Regions from separate parts of the Faecalimonas umbilicata genome, predicted to be linked through region 2. Evidence: riboswitches for the same ligand, from Rfam matches in the RefSeq annotation. Region 2 holds a riboswitch; the other holds the start of a gene.
The links. Region 2 has a riboswitch for glycine ahead of ACGG81_RS08890 (GrdX family protein). Riboswitches for the same ligand answer to the same signal wherever they lie in the genome.

Region 1: linked by a shared signal. The riboswitch ahead of ACGG81_RS03055 (PTS sugar transporter subunit IIC) and the one ahead of ACGG81_RS08890 (GrdX family protein) in region 2 are both predicted to bind glycine.

What each region holds. Positions count from the first base shown of each region.
Region 1 is NZ_AP031411.1:600,654-606,972, reverse strand. Features, by position in the region: gene hydG ([FeFe] hydrogenase H-cluster radical SAM maturase HydG) at 1-872, shown strand, start outside; gene hydF ([FeFe] hydrogenase H-cluster maturation GTPase HydF) at 959-2,176, shown strand; gene ACGG81_RS03055 (PTS sugar transporter subunit IIC) at 2,389-3,402, opposite strand; glycine riboswitch at 3,490-3,609, opposite strand; glycine riboswitch at 3,610-3,704, opposite strand; gene sdaAB (L-serine ammonia-lyase, iron-sulfur-dependent subunit beta) at 4,019-4,687, shown strand; gene sdaAA (L-serine ammonia-lyase, iron-sulfur-dependent, subunit alpha) at 4,699-5,574, shown strand; gene ACGG81_RS03040 (Lrp/AsnC family transcriptional regulator) at 5,692-6,153, opposite strand.
Region 2 is NZ_AP031411.1:1,858,540-1,864,858, forward strand. Features, by position in the region: gene trxB (thioredoxin-disulfide reductase) at 1-145, opposite strand, end outside; gene grdB (glycine reductase complex selenoprotein B) at 174-1,478, opposite strand; gene ACGG81_RS08885 (glycine/sarcosine/betaine reductase component B subunit) at 1,498-2,781, opposite strand; gene ACGG81_RS08890 (GrdX family protein) at 2,906-3,286, opposite strand; glycine riboswitch at 3,387-3,495, opposite strand; gene ACGG81_RS08895 (sodium:alanine symporter family protein) at 3,517-4,911, opposite strand; gene purB (adenylosuccinate lyase) at 5,345-6,319, opposite strand, start outside.

The DNA.
Region 1 (6,319 bases), 1.3 Mb from region 2:
ATTATCGGAAACTGAAGGCAGCAGGAATTGGAACTTACATTTTATTCCAGGAAACCTATCATAAAAAAAGCTATCTGGAGCTGCATCCGACCGGACCAAAACACGACTATGACTACCATACTACCGCGATGGACCGTGCAATGGAAGCAGGTATTGATGATGTCGGAATCGGTGTGCTGTTCGGTCTTGACAAATACCGCTATGAATTTGCAGGACTTCTGATGCATGCAGAACATCTGGAAGCTGCATACGGTGTGGGTCCTCATACGATCAGTGTGCCGCGCTTATGTCCAGCCGACGATATTGACACAAATGATTTTGACAACGGGATCAACGATGATATTTTTGCAAAACTTGTGGCATGCATCCGCATTGCAGTGCCTTATACCGGCATGATCGTATCTACCCGCGAGAGCCAGAAATCCCGTGAGCGTGTTCTGCACCTTGGAATCTCCCAGATCAGTGGCGGCTCCAAGACAAGTGTAGGCGGATATGCAGAGCCGGAGCCGGAAGAAGAAAACTCTGCACAGTTTGACCTCAGTGATACAAGATCACTCGATGATATTGTCAAGTGGCTGATGGAAATGGGATACATCCCAAGCTTCTGTACTGCCTGCTACCGGGAAGGCCGCACCGGCGACCGTTTCATGTCTCTTTGCAAATCCGGTCAGATCCAGAACTGCTGCCAGCCAAATGCACTGATGACACTGAAAGAATATCTGACAGACTATGCTTCTCCTGCGACAAAAGAAGTCGGAGAAAAACTGATTTTAAAAGAACTGGAGCAGATTCCAAATGAGAACGTACGCGCAATCGTTATTGACCATCTACGCGCGATTGAAGAAGAAAATCGGAGAGATTTCCGTTTCTAACATCTCTCAAACGTACCGCTTTGGTCACTGATACTTTTTCTTTGTAACACGATACTCTACTTATCATGGAAAGGACTGTAACTGACATGAGTTTAAATGCAACCCCTTCCTCTGAACGCCTACATATCGGAATCTTCGGGAAACGAAATGCCGGAAAATCCAGCCTGATCAACGCACTGACCGGTCAGAATCTCGCAATCGTCTCCGACATCAAAGGGACAACAACGGATCCGGTATTAAAATCCATGGAGCTTCTCCCGCTTGGTCCTGTCGTACTCATCGACACTCCGGGACTTGATGACCACGGACCACTCGGAGAGCTGCGCGTTCAGAAGACCTACCAAATGTTAAATAAGACCGATATTGCCATCCTTGTTGTGGATGGCACCATCGGGATGACGGAGGAAGATCTCGCTCTTCTGGAACAGATCCAGAAAAAACAGATTCCCTATGTCATCGCATTCAATAAATGTGATCTTTGCCCGACTAGCGAATCCCAGATGCCAGATACGACTACAGACACCTCGAAAAACGGATCAGCTATTTCTATCAGTGCTGCCTCCGGATTTCAGATTTCTGCACTCAAAGACCTGCTCGGCGCAATCCAGCCAAGCGAAGAAACAAAACTTCCGATCGTCAGCGATCTGCTCTCCCCCATGGATCTTGTGATTCTCGTGATTCCGATCGATGCCTCTGCACCAAAGGGACGTCTGATCCTTCCACAGCAGCAGACCATCCGGGATATTTTGGATCATCATGGGCGTGTGCTCTGCGTACAGGATACGGAGCTTCGCCAGACATTAGACGAACTGTCTGTCAAACCACGAATGGTCATCACCGACAGTCAGGCTTTTGCTCAGGTAGACCGACAGACGCCAAAAGATATCCCTCTTACTTCCTTTTCAATCCTGTTTGCAAGGCATAAAGGGAATCTTTCCACTGTCGTAAACGGCGCCCACACTTTGGATTCTATTTCTGACGGAGACAAAATACTGATTTCCGAGGGATGCACGCATCATCGGCAATGCGAAGATATCGGCACTGTGAAACTTCCACGCCTGATTCGCAGCTATACAAACTGTGAACCGGAATTTCACTTTACAAGCGGCACAGAATTTCCAGCTGATCTATCCCCATATAAGCTGATCATCCACTGTGGTGGCTGTATGCTCAATGACCGCGAGATGAAATACCGGATTGCCTGTGCCGAAGATCAGAATGTCCCAATCACAAATTACGGGATTGCGATCGCACAGATGAAAGGGATCCTTTTCCGCAGTATTGAATTATTTGATCTCTCTTAGTATTTTATAGTACAACAAACATCTTTTTCATATTTTGTGCAATACAAAAAGAAGAAACATCGTCGCCTCTCCCCAGAGGTTTCGCGGTTTCTTCTTTTTACATATTTGCCTCTTTTTACTTTATGCCACTTTTCTCCCTATGTTTACGGATTGCAAAAAATAGGCCTGCTCGTTCTGTACGGATTACTTCTCTTCGGTATCTCTCCGATTCCCTATCCTTCCATGTGTGCGTCAGATTCTGCGTAATGCTTTTTGAAAATATGTCCTCCCACATATCCTGCCAAGATCCCGCCTGCTACACCGATAGCTAATGCAAGGATTACTTTTACCGGTGAATTGAACGCAAATGGTGCGATCACTCCCGGAATCGGTGATGCTGTTCCCGGCGCATTACATACAATTCCAAGTAGGGACGCTCCAATACCTGCAATTCCTCCACCAAAGAAATTAGATCCATAAATTGGGATCGGGTGTTTCGTCACAATGTGAGCCTGTGTCAATGGCTCTACCATAACTGCGATCGTACTGCTCTTATCCCCTAATTTGAGCATTTTGAAAATCATTCCGTTTGTAAATGCCCCACCGACACATGCGATACATGCAATTCCCATCGGAAGTCCAGTCAGTCCAAGCATCGCCGTCAACGCCATAGAACTAAGCGGTGAGGTACAGATCATTTTCATCAAGCCTCCGAGCATAAATCCCATCAATACTGGTGACTGATCTGTCGCTGCTGTGATCATAGATCCGATGTGTTCCATCGCTGCATTTACAACTGGATCGGAAATATATGCAATTCCTCTTGCCAGCGGTGCCACACAGAGCGCTCCGACAATCACATCCAGCCCTGTCGGTAAATATTTCTCAAGAAGCGGTGCAACAAATCCAACTACATATCCTGCAATAAATCCCGGTAAAATTCCATATCCTCCCAGCGCTGCCCCCGCAACAACTGCGTATACCGGATTTACTCCCATCATGATCGGCACCATGATCGCTGCTGCAACTCCACCTAAGCTTCCGGCTGTACTTCCTACTTCACCTAGAAAGCTGACTCCCAGTAAGTCACCCGAAATATATCTGTGTACTGCCTCCACAAGAAATGTAGCCACCGCTGCACTTGCCATCCCGGACATCGCCTCTGATCCTTTCGGTGCCTTCATACTAAACAGCGAAAATGCCGCCAGTGTGACTAACAACAACCCTAACCCTGATATTACTGCCATTCTTTTGCCTCCTCTTTCTTTTGCAGTTCCTGTTCCCGGAAAATGCGAACAAAAAAAGACACAGACAAACAAAGCACGCCTATACTTTTGTTCATCTCTGTCCTCGAACCTGAAAGTTTCCTTATGTTTTACTTCAATTATCATTCTTAACTTCCGTATTTCACAAGTTTCTTCTTCGGTACGCATACTCGCGTTCTCCAGAGAGCTCGTCCAAATTCAATCCTTTTGCCTGAGAGCTTTGGTACTCCTTTCCCCTTCGGCGCCACATCGGTTTCCCGTGTAGTCTCTCTCGAATTTATCATCCGACTCTATAAACATATTTACATTCTATATACATGTGATGATACTGTCAATCAATTTCCCCTTCCGCTTCGTCTTTTTGTATATTCTCCATAGTTTTAGCCATCCTATTTTGGTTATTTTGCCATATCCTTTTTGTGCTATCCGACGATTTTTTCACTCTCTTTTTACACTTTTGGAATCTGATCCTCTTTTCTATCCTTGGAACGGTTCCTCGTAATCTCTCAACAAATTCTGCTCCCGGTTCTTTATTTTCCTGCTCCTTTTATGCTATACTATAAATAGTTATGCAAAAAATCTCTCAGGAGGATAGTTTATGAACTTTTTAAGTATATTTGATGTGATCGGCCCTAACATGATCGGTCCTTCCAGTTCACACACGGCTGGCGCCGTATCGATTGCACTTCTCGCAAGAAAAATGTTTCCGGAAGAAGTGAAAAAAGTAACGTTCACCCTTTATGGCTCTTTCGCCAAAACTTACCACGGACATGGAACTGACCGTGCGCTGCTGGGGGGAATTCTCGGTTTTTCTACCGATGATGAACGGATCCGTGATGCGTTTTCCATTGCAACTGAGCGAGGTGTGGAGTACGAATATATCATTGATGAGAAAACGATGACGAATCACCCAAACACTGCCGACATTGATCTTATAGGCGTGACCGGGCATACCTTATCGATCCGCGGCGAATCGATCGGAGGGGGCAAGATGAAAATTGTCCGGATCAACCAGATCGATGTAGAGTTCACGGGAGAATACAGCACCCTCATCGTCAGTCAGACAGACAAACCTGGCGTAGTAGCCCACATTACCCAGTGTCTGAGCGAAGAAAATGTAAATATCGCATTTATGCGTCTCTTCCGCGAGGACAAAGGCGCCAATGCATTTACCGTTGTAGAATCCGATGAGACGATTCCATCGTCTGTATTAGAGAAAATCAAAACACATGAGCATGTATCTGATCTGATGCTCATTCAGATGTAGGAGGAGACATTATGGATTTTTATTCAGGACAAGATTTATTAGATTTATGTCAAAAAGAAAAGATATCAATCTCTTCTGCCATGAAGCAGCGCGAGATTACTATGGGCAGTCTCTCTGCCGAAGAAATTCAGGTAAAACTAGAGACGGTGCTTGCCATCATGAAAGATTCCGTTCATAAGCCTTTAAAAGAACCAGTCCGTTCCATCGGCGGTCTCCTCGGCGGAGAAGCGAAGAAAGTAGCAGATCATTCCTCCTCCCCAAACAGTGTATGTGGTTCTATGCTATCAAAAGCAATTGCTTACAGTATGGCTGTTCTTGAAGTCAATGCTTCCATGGGACTGATCGTTGCAGCACCAACTGCCGGTTCTTCAGGCGTGTTGCCGGGTGTCCTGCTCGCTCTGGAGGAAGTACATGCCCTTCCGGATAACAGCATTTACGACGGTCTTCTAAATGCAAGCGCGATTGGTTATATCTTAATGCGAAATGCCTCTGTCTCCGGTGCGGAAGCCGGATGTCAGGCAGAAGTAGGCGCGGCCTCTGCAATGGCTGCCAGCGCTGTCGTTGAAATCATGGGGGGAACTCCTGAGATGTGTCTTCACGCTGCAAGCTTTGCACTTTCCAATCTACTCGGACTCGTCTGCGACCCAATTGCAGGTCTTGTAGAATCCCCATGCCAAAGCCGGAATGCGATCGGTGTCGCAAATGCGATCACCTGTGCAGAGCTCGCATTAAGTGGTGTGAAACATCCGATTCCATTTGACGAAATGGCAGAAGCTATGCACCGTGTCGGGCAAAGCCTTCCATTCGAACTGCGGGAAACAGCTATGGGCGGATGCGCCGGAACTCCAACCGGATGTGCGCTTGGATGCAGTATTTGCGGAAAATAGAACTAGATTTTCTGAAAAAGGCAGTTACAAAATGATTTTTTCCATTTTGTAACTGCCTCTTCTATTACAGACGCCTTATATATTCTTATTCTTATCTTTTTCTATTCCTTCTGAAGACTATCCTTTTTTCTTCGACTCCTCCTGCTCAAGCGGACCTATACTCCTTGCACTTACAATCGAAGAAAATACGATCTGTGTCTGTGTCTTTCCATATTTCTGAAGCGTTCCAACAAACCGATCTAATTCCATGGTACTTGGAAACAGTACTTTGATCAACATAGAGTAGGCTCCTGTAATATGATTGCACTCTGCCACATTCCGAACCCCCCGGATAAATTTGCAAAATCCATCCTTTTGTTCCGGTTTTAACTCCATATTGATAAATGCAGTAATATGGTATCCCATCTTCACCGGATCTGCGATCATTGTATATCCACAGATGACATTCTCCCGCTCCAATCGCTCTACCCGCGCTGAAACTGCAGGAATAGACAAGTGTACTTCCTGTGCGATTGCCTTCAGTGGTATTCTCGCATTCTTCTGCAGCATATTCATGATCTCTCTGTCTATCTGATCCATCATCCTTCCTCCTTCCTGCCATTATAGAGAACTTCTCAAAGAATTACAATCCTTTCTACTAATTTTGCCAAAAACTTTCTCCTAAATCTTTCTTAAAAAAATAAAGTTTTTATCGTTTCATATTAACATTTCTAACTACTTATACTTTATTTTTTCTTTCTTTTCA
Region 2 (6,319 bases):
CAATCTCATCTGTAATAGCAATCTGTCCACCGTCTTTACCTTTTTCTACGATTAATACAGACATTCTTGCTCTTCCTGCGTACAGACCTGCTGCTAAACCAGCAGGACCTGCACCCAGGATCACTACGTCATAAATTTTGCTCATAACGCTGTTCTCCTTCTTTCTTGTAGAATTATTCGAAAATTGTCTGATCTTCTACTTCTGTCTGAAGAGCTACAAGAGCCTTCTCAACTAATTCTCTACGTAATTTATATTCCTCTTCCTTCTCTAAAGCAGGATTTCCAAGTGGATGTGGAATAGCAATTGTAGGAACGATTCTGTTAGCACCAACTGTCATAGAAATTGGTGTTACTGTACACATGTGTACTACTGGAAGTCCAGCAGCTTCTACACCTTTAACCATCGTTGCACCGCAACGTGTACAAGTACCTCAAGTAGAAGTCAGGATAACTGCGTCAACTCCATCTGCTTTCAGTTTCTGAGCAAATTCATCTGCAAATGCTTTTGAAGATGCTACTGCAGTACCGTTACCAACTGTTGTGTAGAATTTATTGTGTAATTTTCCGATGATTCCTTCTTTTTCCATATCGCGGAGAACGTCAACCGGAAGAACACGGTCAGCATCTTCATTAGCGTATACTGGGTCGTATCCACCATGAGCTGTCTCGTATGTTTCTTCTGTTAAATCCATAACTCCTGTGATATCGTACTCACCATAGTGAGAAGCGTTTGAAGATTCGATATGATCTGGATTTCCTTTCGGAACAATACCACCAGATGTTACTAAAGCGATTGTAGCTTTAGAAAGATCTTTTACAGCTGGGTTTGGAGCTACTCTGTCGAATGCCGGCATTGGGTATTCTGTTGTGTATGGCTTATCAGCTAATTTTGCAAGTAACATATCTACTGCACGTCTAGAACCACGTTTTTCTTCAAAGAAGTTTACACGTACTCCGTTTGGCATGTAGTTATCCTGGCAAGATGCACCGATTGCTTCTTTTTTAGCTAATTTAAGAGCTAATGGAGCCATTTTCTTAACGGCATCTCTAGCACCTGCTGCATTGTTCTTTGTAGGTACTGTATATACTTTGTTTTTGAACATATCAGCACCTGGGTTTTCTACGTACATACCTGTTACTGCAGGAATTCCTAATTCTTCCTGAACAGCGTCACAGATTGTACCACAAGCTACACCGTAACGTCCAGCGTTGAAAGCTGGTCCAGCGATAAATACATCTGGATTTAACTCTTTTACCCATGCTAAAATTGTTGCTTTTGCTTCTTCAAGATTTTCGTTGAAGTAAGAGTCACCACATACGATTGTAGAAATAATCTCTGCTTCATCTTTGAAAGCTGCTTTGAAAGCTGCCCCAGGTCCCATTACTTCACCATCGTGACGTTCAGCTGGGATGTGAGCTTTTTCTTCTCCACCGATCTGTGCGAAGAACTGGTTGATATAATGTACTACTTTAATCATTATGTTTTTTCCTCCTTCCCTATCTTGCACTTAAGTAACCGAAACCTGTTTCGTTTGTTGCACCAGTAATTGCCTGGATTTCAACTTCAATTGTTCCATCTTCACGTAAGCTGTGTTCGTTACCACCAGCGATTGTGTTCACGTAATCTAATGTTCCGATCACTTTGTCAAGTTTTGGAAGCACGATTACCTGGTTAGCATTTCCGCCTGTGATTACTGCGTCAGCTGCTACGTCAGCATCTGCTAATGACTGAGATTTTCCATCACGTCCAGCGTATTCGTCAGTAATGATTACTGTCTTAACACCTTCTGCTTCGATTTTCTTACAGTTCATGATAAGGTCTGTATCTGGGTTACCGAAACCTTCCTGAGATAATACGATACCATCAAGATCTAATAAACGGCAAAGTTTAGCTGTCCAGTCTGATGAGCGCTGCTTATCAGCAAGGTATACGTTTTCGTTTGTAATAATATGGCAAACAAAGTTTAATGTTTTACCGTGTTCTTCAAATAAATCATGTACAACACCATTGTTTTCATGTACATATGTAGGGTTCTTATCACATGCAGATACACAGTTACCAGATACGATAGCACCGTCCATAATTTCTGTTGGTGTCATAATTGTAGATAATGTTTTCTTAGCATCTACTCCGTATACATATGTATCGTGAAGTAATCCCTGAGACTGTAACATCTGAACATATGCTACTCTTGGAAGTCCTGGGAATTTTTCAGCACCTTCCATAACTCCATATGTTTCAAATACTTCTGTTTTATCTGGTGTCAGTTCACGAGCTAACTCTCCAAGGTAAACAGCTACTCTGAATCCTGCAAATCTTACAGCTGGCTCATAATCGTGCTGTTTGATTCCTTCTACAGGTTCACATACAACAACTAAGTTGTTTAATTTTGAGAATGGTGTATATTCTGCACCTGGGCCTGTCATATCGATGATACCTTCCTGGAAACCAACGATCTTACCTGCTGTAACAACAGCCATACCTTTGAGTGCATATGTTTTACCTTCACCAACTGTATCCACCTTGCTGATTACACCTGGGAAAATTCCTCCACGACCTTCAACTTTTACACGTGGCTCGATAACATCTTTTACAGGTGTGATTCTTACGCTCTCACCCGGTCTTGCAATATCAAGCTTGCAGTCTTTAATTCTTTCGTCCTCAAGAACGATTGCTTTTACAGCTTCTTCATCAACATAAAGTACGCCATCTTCGATTTTAGACTCTGGTCCAAACTGAATGTCTTTAATGTTAATGTGACCTAATTCTAATCTTCTCACTGTAAATTCCCTCCTTTATTGTGTTTAGTTATATATGCTCTAAGTACCTTAACGTACTATTACAGCCAATGTCATTGAATTTTTCATTTTCTCTTGCTATTCAATCCCATCTGCGATTCTTTTTTTAAAAAATCGCAGACGGAATTGCACTCTCAATCAATTTCAAATCCACCACTTGAAAATCTTCATAGACTTCCGGTGCATACTTATCTGATTTAAACTGAAATTTTTTACAAGACTGAATCGCATACTCAATAATCTCCATAGACCGCGGATCCAGCTTTTCTTTCTTTTCTGACACCATAATCGATTTATACGGTGTTTCATTCGGCTTCACACTTCCAGACAGCGGATGTGTCAGAAGCTCATACCCTTCATAAATATAGTTTCTTACTTTTCTAAGTATCTCCTCATAGGAGCACTCTACGAACTCAATATGATATTCATTTTCTAATGTTTCTTTTACTAAGGGATTGTTTGTTACTATCTTAAATGCTTTTTTCATGTTCTCACCTTGTTGTTAAAAAAAGGACGGCTTTCGTAACTGTTGCTACCAAGTCGTCCTTTCTGTTCTTTTCTGACATTACGTCCAAGTCCAGAATATGGTCCATTTCTCACTCCTTTTGCCTGAAAGTTTCACCAGTTAATTGACCGTTACCTGGTTTGCATCTTCGGCGGTTTCCTGTTTCAGAAACGCTCTCACAAGAAATATCTTCCCATCTTCTTTTCCAATATTTATTTTTTCTTCATCTGTTTTGGCTTGAAGTTATTAAAGTAATCTTTGTGTACTTCTTTTACTACCTTACTCAGTGCAAACAGACCGATAATATTCGGAATTACCATTGCACTGTTGAAGCAGTCTGCCATGTTCCAGATTAAATCAACTTTTACTGCTGATCCTGCTACGATACATACCGCCACAAGAATCGCATATACTTTCACTGCTTTTGATCCAAATAAGTACTTGATATTTGCTTCACCGAAGAAATACCATCCGATGATTGTAGAAAATGCGAAGAAGAACATACAGATTGCAATGAAAACTTCTCCAAATTTTCCAAATACGCTTGCAAATCCAGCCTGTGTAAGAGCTGTTCCTGTGAAAGCTGCTCCTGTCAATGGATCTGTCTGTCCTACCATACCACTTGTAAGGATTACAAGTGCTGTTAAAGTCAGAACAACAAATGTATCAATAAACACACCCATCATAGCAACAAAACCTTGTTCTACAGGATGATCTACCTTTGCAACTGCATGTGCATGTGGTGTAGATCCCATACCTGCTTCATTTGAGAACAATCCACGTCCAACACCTCTTGCAAGTGCTCTAGATACTGTCCAACCAAGAACTCCACCGCCGATTGCCTGCGGATTGAAAGCTCCTACGAAGATATCGTGAAATGCCTTCGGAATCATATTTCCGTTACAGATGATGACAATCAATGCACCCACAATGTAGAATGCTGCCATGATCGGGACGATCTTTTCTGTCAAGGAAGCGATTCTTGAAATACCACCCACAAAGACAAACAACGAAATAGCTGCGATAATAATACCGATAATCCATGGATTAATTCCAAATGCTGTTCCGAATGCATCTCCAATGGAGTTAGACTGTACTGCATTTCCCATAAAGCCTAATGCAAAGATAATGAGTACTGCAAATGTTGCTGCAAGAATCTTACCGAATTTTCCGGTAAATGCTGCTCTGATGTAGTATACAGGACCTCCGGTAACTGTTCCGTCATCTCCGACCTGTTTGTACTTCTGAGCCATAAGTGCTTCCGCATAAATTGTTGCCATTCCTAAGAAAGCACTTACCCACATCCAGAAAATTGCTCCAGGACCACCCATAGCGATTGCTGTTGCTGCTCCCGCAAGGTTACCTGTACCTACTTGTGCCGCGATAGCTGTTGCTAACGCCTGGAAGGAAGACATTCCTTCTTTTCCGGCTTTGTCGCTTTTTTTGAAGAGACCTCCAAAAGTACGCTTCCAGCCTTCTCCGAATCCTCTTACCTGAATGAAGCCAAGATTAAATGTGAACCAAAGTCCAGCACCTACCAAAACTACAATCAAGATTTTGTCTGCTAGTACACCTTGAATGGCTACTACTAAATCATTCAGACTCAAACAAATCCCTCCTCACGCACCGTTTTTCGGTGGTTTTATTGAATATCTCTTATGTCATATATATTACATGATGAGCGGGATTATTTCAACTCTTTTTATGCATTTTACACATCTTTGTTCAGATTTTTACACATTTTTAGGTGTTTATTTATATCTTCTATATATGAACTTTGTTTTTTATTTATTTTGCATATTTCATTATATCTTATTTTGTTCATTTTGTCTATTGTCTTTTTTCATCTTTTGAAATCTTAGTCAAATTTTTGTCAATTTGCTAGTTTTCGACAGAAAACAAACCGCTTTCGACAAAAAACCTACGAAAAAAGACGAATGTCCGTTTGGCATTCGTCTCTTTTCTTTCTATACAAAATATCTATTTATTGCAATTGTTACAATATTTCTTCTACTTCCACACTTACAGCGCTATCGTACATTAGACATTGATCTCAGCGGTCATTCCAAGAACTGCTTGATTCTCTTCTAAAACCGGACGGATTACATTCTCAAGGAAGCTTTCTACCTGTTCTTTCGCCCGTCCTGTATATCTGGACGGTTCCATTGTTTGCTGCAATTCTTCCAATGTCATATTAAATGCCGGATCTGCCGCAATTAATTCCAACAAATTATTATCCAGACCTTTTTCCTTTACATTGCGTCCTGCCTCCATAGAAAGTTCGCGAATTCTCTCATGAAGTTCCTGTCTGTCTCCTCCGGCCTTTACTGCATCCATCATAATATTTTCTGTTGCCATAAATGGAAGTTCTGCACGCAGACGCTTTTCAATCACCTTCGGATATACGACAAGTCCATCCACCACATTCAGGCACAGATCCAAAATACCATCTATTGCCAAAAATCCTTCCGGTATGCTAAGCCTTTTGTTTGCAGAATCATCTAAAGTTCTTTCAAACCACTGTGTAGCAGATGTGATTGCCGGATTCAGTGCATCTGCCATCACATATCTGGACAGAGACGCAATCCTCTCGCTCCGCATCGGATTTCTCTTATAAGCCATCGCAGAAGACCCTATCTGGGATTTTTCAAATGGCTCTTCTACTTCTTTTAAATGTTGAAGCAAACGAATATCATTAGAAAATTTGTGCGCACTTGCCGCAATTCCCGCAAGAACATTTAACACCCTTGTATCTACTTTTCTAGAATAAGTCTGACCGGAAACCGGATAGCAGGCTTTAAATCCCATTCTCTGTGCAATCATCGGATCAATCTTATCGATGGTGTCCTGGTCCCCATCAAACAGTTCCAAAAAGCTTGCCTGAGTCCCTGTTGTTCCTTTGGAGCCTAGAAGTTTCAGACTTCCGGCTACATATTCCAAATCTTCCAGATCCATCAGAAACTCCTGCATCCAAAGCGTTGCCCTCTTTCCAACTGTCGTAGGCTGTGCCGGCTG